3 regions of the Shewanella sp. Sh95 genome follow, and region 2 is predicted to be linked to each of the others. Evidence: predicted binding sites of a transcription regulator. Region 2 holds the regulator's gene; each other region holds the start of a gene.
The links. The regulator LexA, encoded in region 2, represses DNA repair genes until DNA is damaged. The targets are predictions, from matches to a motif close to TACTGTATNNNNATACAGTA.
Positions count from the first base shown of each region.

Region 1: a site for LexA is predicted at 865-884, ahead of AEA42_RS17725 (YebG family protein). Genes of this name have one in related genera too.
Region 3: a site for LexA is predicted at 1,135-1,154, ahead of recA (recombinase RecA). Genes of this name have one in related genera too.

Region 1 is NZ_LGYY01000235.1:110,380-112,658, forward strand. It holds gene AEA42_RS17715 (paraquat-inducible protein A) at 1-53, opposite strand, end outside; gene AEA42_RS17720 (paraquat-inducible protein A) at 55-690, opposite strand; gene AEA42_RS17725 (YebG family protein) at 896-1,195, shown strand; gene AEA42_RS17730 (GAF domain-containing protein) at 1,210-1,668, shown strand; gene proQ (RNA chaperone ProQ) at 1,946-2,279, shown strand, end outside.
Region 2 is NZ_LGYY01000045.1:50,120-52,398, reverse strand. It holds gene plsB (glycerol-3-phosphate 1-O-acyltransferase PlsB) at 1-276, opposite strand, end outside; gene lexA (transcriptional repressor LexA) at 562-1,182, shown strand; gene AEA42_RS03745 (SulA-like leucine-rich domain-containing protein) at 1,179-1,691, shown strand; gene coxB (cytochrome c oxidase subunit II) at 2,097-2,279, shown strand, end outside.
Region 3 is NZ_LGYY01000263.1:12,132-14,410, reverse strand. It holds gene mutS (DNA mismatch repair protein MutS) at 1-879, opposite strand, end outside; gene recA (recombinase RecA) at 1,262-2,279, shown strand, end outside.

The sequences.
Region 1 (2,279 bases), on a different contig from region 2:
TGCCTACAAACGCGGCACAAACACAGGCCTAAATCCTTTCCTTGCTGCTTCATATCAGTGATGTTCCTGCATAAGAAGACCCCACATATGCTCAATATCGTATTCACGCTGTAAAAACAGGGTGACTAAAAAAAGCATGGTGAAGCAAAAGGTACCCATTCCAAAATAAATATCCGAAAAATCAGATAATTGAAATGATGAGACGAGGAAGCTAATCACATAAATCTCAAGCATCGTCAGCTGCGAAAGGAACCCCTGAAATGTGAGTAATTGTTTGAGACTATGGCGCCAAAATGGGCTTGCAAGCCCCCATTTTATAATCAAAATTTGCGCAAGAATCGATAGGATCAATAAACCAGGGCCAACCACTGCGGCAGCAAGTACGGCTAATCCCACCACCCAATAACCTTGTTCGAAGACGGCAAAAGCGCCTTGAAATACCGTTGTTGTGCGAATACTGCCCAGAAAATGGATTTCTAGCACAGGAAAAAAGTTAGCAGGAAAATAGAACACCAACGCGGTAATGCACAGTGCCAACATGCCATTTACTGAACAGTATGGAGTGTCATAAAGTGCGGTGTTGCAACGCGGACACAATGCTCTGACCCCAGTTGGGAGGGCACGTTTCCGAATGGCCAAGTCGCAGGAACGACAGAGGATTACAGAGTTTTCTGCTGTATTGTCATGCATATAAAAATATTATATTAGCCCCAAAGCCACTGAGATTGAGCAAATAATCCGAAAACAACAAATTATAAGGTGAGATATCAAATTGATTGACCCATCTCCACAACATAAAGCGCAGTCATAATATCAGAATAATCAGAACACTTGCATCACTAGTTCACTTTATGTCATTCTGGTTACTGTATATAAAAACAGTGCGAGGGCGGTCATGGCAGTTATTACACAGTTTGTCGTGGTAAGAGAAGGGGTAGAAAAGATGACATTCACATCGAAAAAGGAGGCTGATGCCTACGATAAGATGCTCGACATCGCTGATAACCTCATTCCATTTATTCAGAAAGCGGAACTTGGGATTGATGAAAGTCTAACCGAACAGCTCGCATTCTATTTTGCTAACAATAAAGATGAGCTAACAAACTTGCTTAAAGGTGTGGTTCAAGTTAATAGTACGCCAACAAAACCAAACACAGCCAAAAAAGCGTCTAAGAAGGACGATGCTGCTGAATAATTTTTAGGAAGCATATGAAACCGCAATTTTATGAATCACTGAACCGTCAAGCGTTAGCGTTACTCGAAGGCGAAGATGATTTAGTGGCTGCCATGGCTAACTTTTCAGCCCTGCTTAATGACAACCTAACCGAACTAAACTGGGTAGGTTTTTACGTTATGCGCGGCGAACAGTTAGTATTAGGCCCATTCCAAGGTAAAGTGGCTTGTACCCGCATTCCGATGGGTAAAGGCGTGTGTGGCACTGCAGCACTGGCTAATCAAACTCAACGGGTTGCCGATGTGCATCAATTCGATGGACATATCGCCTGCGATGCGGCCAGTAATTCCGAAATTGTTATCCCTGTTCGCGCTAATGGTCAGGTGATTGCTGTACTGGATATTGATAGCCCTATTTTTGACCGCTTTGACGAAGAAGACCAAAAGGGCTTGGAATTATTGGTAAAAAGCTTCGAAAACTGCCTATTTGCTTAATTTGCGTACAATAACGCATAATTCATAGTCGCAATCGGTGGCGTGCGCCTTATAATAGCGCATGCCCTGATAAGGCTTGTTTGGGCATGGCCCGAATAAACCTGAGAGGTTTAGCCGTAAAAAATGGTTAACTGATATTTTTTAACTTTAGTTAACTCGGCGAGAATGTTAATTTGTACTTTGGCTCAATTGTGAGCTTAACCAAGATAAACGACACGTAAGAAGCTGATTTATATCACCTCGAATTCGATGTCCCTTTTTAACTGTGGAAGTAATGATGGAATCAACAGATAAGTTGACCGACACCAACGCAATTTTGGCGTATTTGTATGAAACATTTCCTTTGTGCTTTATTGCTGAAGGTGAAACTAAGCCATTAAAAATCGGATTGTTTCAAGATTTGGCTGAAAGGTTGGCTGATGATTCTAAAGTCAGTAAAACTCAACTGCGCGTGGCGTTAAGACGTTACACTAGCAGTTGGCGTTACCTCAAATCGGTAAAAGCTGGTGCCCAGCGTGTGGATCTTGATGGTCAGCCTTGTGGCGAGCTAGAGCAAGAACATATCGATCATGCTCAAGCCATGTTGAAAGAAAGCCAAGAAAAAGCCAAGG
Region 2 (2,279 bases):
AAATAAGGGCTTACGACCTTCAAGGCATACCACCCGTGGCGCCACAACGCCATTCACCACCAGCGGCTCGTAAGGGCTTGGCAAACCAAGTTTCGTGGTGATCTCGCTTAACGCAGCAATATCACTCAGGGATTCTGTTTTCATTACATAAGCAAGCGGTCTGGAGGCATCCAGATTCAGATCGGCAAAGGGATCCTGTGGCACAACAATAGTGTGCACTAAGTGCTTTTGGATCCAACGTAATGATTTCAACCAAAGAGAGTCTTGTTTAGGCATTATTCTTATGCAATGTAAGTACGTTCATTAGCCCCATAGAATACCAGATTCTAGAGAATATACCCAAACAACCTAAAGATGCAGGATTCAGCTGCTGATTTTAATGACTTAGTAACGCACTTTAGGCGACACCATTTATTGATACCGTGCAAATGGCATTCACCCCATAGATGACGATTACGGTTATTTGCAGATCTAGCTGACCAAGTTAAAAGTGGTTAATACTTGCACTACCAATAATACTGTATATACTAACAGTAACTGTATAGAAAAACAGGAAAGACCATGAGACCGTTGACGCCACGCCAAGCCGAAATTTTAGAGCTGATTAAACGTAATATTGCCGAGACTGGCATGCCACCCACTCGGGCCGAAATTGCCACCCGTTTGGGTTTTAAAAGTGCAAATGCCGCAGAAGAACACCTTAAGGCATTGGCGAAAAAAGGCTGCATCGAGATCATGCCTGGTACTTCCCGCGGGATCCGTCTCCCTGTAGAGGAAGAAGATAACCGCGAAACAGGCTTGCCACTTATCGGCCAAGTGGCAGCGGGTGAACCTATTCTCGCCCAAGAGCATGTCGAACAGTATTACCAAGTCGACCCCAGCATGTTCCACCCTGCTGCCGATTTCCTGCTGCGCGTAAAAGGCGACAGTATGAAGAATATCGGCATCCTTGAGGGTGACCTGCTTGCCGTTCATAAAGTACAACAAGCGCGCAATGGACAAGTTGTTGTTGCTCGCGTTGACGATGATGTAACCGTAAAACGCTTTGAAAAAAAAGGTAATTTAGTCTACCTACATGCCGAGAATGAAGACTATTCACCGATTAAAGTCGATTTGAGTTTCCAAAGTCTAACAATTGAAGGGCTCGCCGTAGGGGTGATCCGCAACGGAGATTGGCTATGAACAAACTATTAGGTAATGCCCCGCGTCACCCCGGTTTATGGCTCGATACGGTTCGAGATACAGAGACCGACTGGCAGCATACATCAATAGTCACTATGCCAACTCAGAGCCAAGGGCGCCAAGAGCTGACACAGCTGAGCAAACAACTTGCCCAACTGAGCCAACAGGGAAGATGGATAGTGCTCATCAACCCACCTAGTATTGGCTACAAGCAGCTATTAGCAAACGCAGGTGTGCGTATGGATCGCGTACTATTGGTTCACGCAAAAGATGAGGTCGAAACCCTTTGGGCGATGGAAAAAGCCTTAACCAGTGGCACATCTAGCGCAGTGATTACTTGGATTAACGCCCTAGATACTCGCGATAATCGTCGCCTACAAATTGTAGCAAAGAGCGCACGTGCAATGGGTATCGTGCTTGAAGGTTCAACGAATGACCAACCTTCTAGCACCAATCTCACACAATCGGCTAAATTTACTCAACCCGCATTTTTCAGCTCTGTTCATTAAAAATTTTTCACACCGTATTTAGCCTTGAAAGCCGCCTCACCTGTGAATGTGAGGCTTTTTTTTGGCAATTTTTCAGACAATTAGAAAAAGAAGTGATCTTGATCAATTTTTAAACAGCAAGTATGTTTGATTTAGGCGCACATGATATATGGCCTGTTTAGGCAGAAATATCGCGTTATTTTCGAATATCGCTCGCCCACAAAAATTGAGAATAATGGATTTATTCAGCAGTATGTGCCAGTGTGGCTAATACCAGCAGTAACAATACTTGATCATAAGTAAGCCGCCAACGCACGTTGAAGTCAGAAACACTTTTTTGGGAACTGAAGAGTTTGCATAGAGTTGAGACTTACTGTGTTGCTCTTCTTTGTAGTTGCTATTTGCAATTAGCAGAGGAGAAGTCTTGTGAAGCAATGGTTGTATTGTTTACTCGTGGTGCTATTCGCCCCACCGTTGGCCGCAGCAGACATGCGGTTCAATATGACGCCTGGCGTAACAGAAATCAGTGGCAAGGTATACCACCTGCACATGACGATTCTGTATATCTGCTGCGCGATAGGCTTAGTGGTTTTTGGCGTGATGATTTAT
Region 3 (2,279 bases), on a different contig from region 2:
TAGGGTGTTATCCCGACCACCACTCAAATTTTGTGTCAGCTCGAGGTTGCGGCGCGTTGCCGCATCCAAGACAATCGTATCGGTTTGATTAAAACGGGTAATAGCATTGATATGGGGCAGGGCGGTGCGCTGGGTGTCTTTTACGTACTGCATCAAGCAGCCTGCCGCTTGCAGCGATAGGCGAGCATCGGTTATGCCGAAACCGTGTAAATCCTTAGTGCCAAACTGGGCCAACAGCAGTTTGATACTGGTATCGTAATCAAATTCCCACTCAGGGCGGCGACGTTTGCCTTTAAAATGATGCAATAACTCCAGTGCACCAAAATCTTCGCTATAAAGAATTTCGACCGGATTCGTACGTTGCAACTCGGCTTCGAGGGACTCCTTCGTCTCTAATTCGGCAATCACGAAACGGCCAGAAGACACATCTAGAGTCGCATAGCCAAAGCCCACTTTGCCTTGATAAACCGCGGCCAACAGATTGTCTTGCCGCTCCTGCAATAGCGCTTCATCGGTTAAGGTTCCTGGGGTGACAATGCGTACGACTTTACGCTCAACCGGACCTTTTGAGGTGGCAGGATCGCCAATTTGTTCACAAATCGCAACCGATTGGCCAATTTGAACCAATTTTGCGAGATAGCCTTCAACTGCATGGTAAGGGATACCCGCCATCGGGATCGGGTCGCCACCACTTTTGCCTCGGGCCGTAAGGGAAATGCCCAATAATTCAGAGGCTCGTTTGGCGTCATCATAGAAGAGTTCATAGAAGTCACCCATACGATAAAACAGCAGCATGTCGTGATGCTCTGCTTTCATGGTCAAATATTGACGCATCATCGGGGTATGTTTTTCTAAATCATCGGTATCTATAGGATTCATTAAATCGTTATCGTCCGCTATGCCGGCCCTGAAATAGGGAATAAAGTCATACAGTAATGGGAGATAAAATCAGTTGATTTGCACTATTACTGTCTAAAATCAATTGGCGCCAATCTTAGCAACAATTTACAGAAAATTGATCCTCAAAGCGTGGATATTCACTGATATCTTGATAAATCTGCAGGATGGGTGGGTAAAAGCTTGTCTAAATGGGAAAATTTTCTGACTGAAAAATAATTCATTCACAGGTATTGATACTGTATGATTGTACAGTATACTAGTCAGCAGATTACGACAAAGAGCCTCGCTTTTTGATCACCCGCTTTATTAAATTGAATATCACTTTTGACAGTACTGATGCTGTCTAGATGAGGGAACAGGAATGAAGGTCGATCCAAACAAAGAGAAAGCACTTGCTGCGGTATTGAGCCAAATTGAGAAGCAATTTGGTAAAGGCTCCATCATGAAGCTGGGCGAAGACCGCTCTATGGATGTCGAGACCATTTCTACTGGCTCACTTTCCCTTGACGTCGCCTTAGGGGCTGGCGGTTTACCAATGGGCCGTATTGTTGAGATTTATGGTCCTGAATCATCAGGTAAGACAACCCTGACATTAGAAGTGATTGCCGCTGCTCAGCGCGAAGGTAAAACCTGTGCCTTTATCGATGCTGAGCACGCTCTCGATCCTATCTACGCGAAAAAGTTAGGCGTAGATATTGATAACTTATTGTGTTCACAACCCGATACCGGTGAACAAGCTCTTGAGATCTGTGATGCGTTAACCCGTTCTGGCGCGGTAGATGTGATCATCGTTGACTCGGTCGCGGCATTAACACCCAAGGCAGAAATTGAGGGCGAAATCGGTGACTCACATATGGGCTTAGCAGCGCGTATGATGAGCCAAGCGATGCGTAAGTTAGCGGGTAACCTCAAGCAATCGAATACACTGTTAATCTTCATCAACCAAATTCGTATGAAGATTGGTGTGATGTTTGGTAACCCAGAAACCACAACGGGTGGTAATGCTCTGAAATTCTATGCTTCTGTTCGTTTAGATATTCGCCGTACTGGTGCTATCAAAGAAGGCGACGAAGTGGTTGGTAACGAGACTCGTGTCAAAGTCGTTAAAAACAAAGTGGCTGCACCATTTAAGCAAGCTGAGTTTCAAATCCTTTACGGTCAAGGTATCAACCGTACTGGCGAGTTAGTCGATTTAGGGGTAGCCCATAAACTGATTGAGAAAGCTGGTGCTTGGTATAGCTACAAGGGCGATAAAATTGGTCAAGGCCGTGCCAATGCGGGTAAATATTTGACTGAAAACCCAGCCATTGCCGCTGAAATCGATAAGACATTGCGTGAGTTATTATTGAGTAACCCAAGTGCACTGGCATCATCAGCAT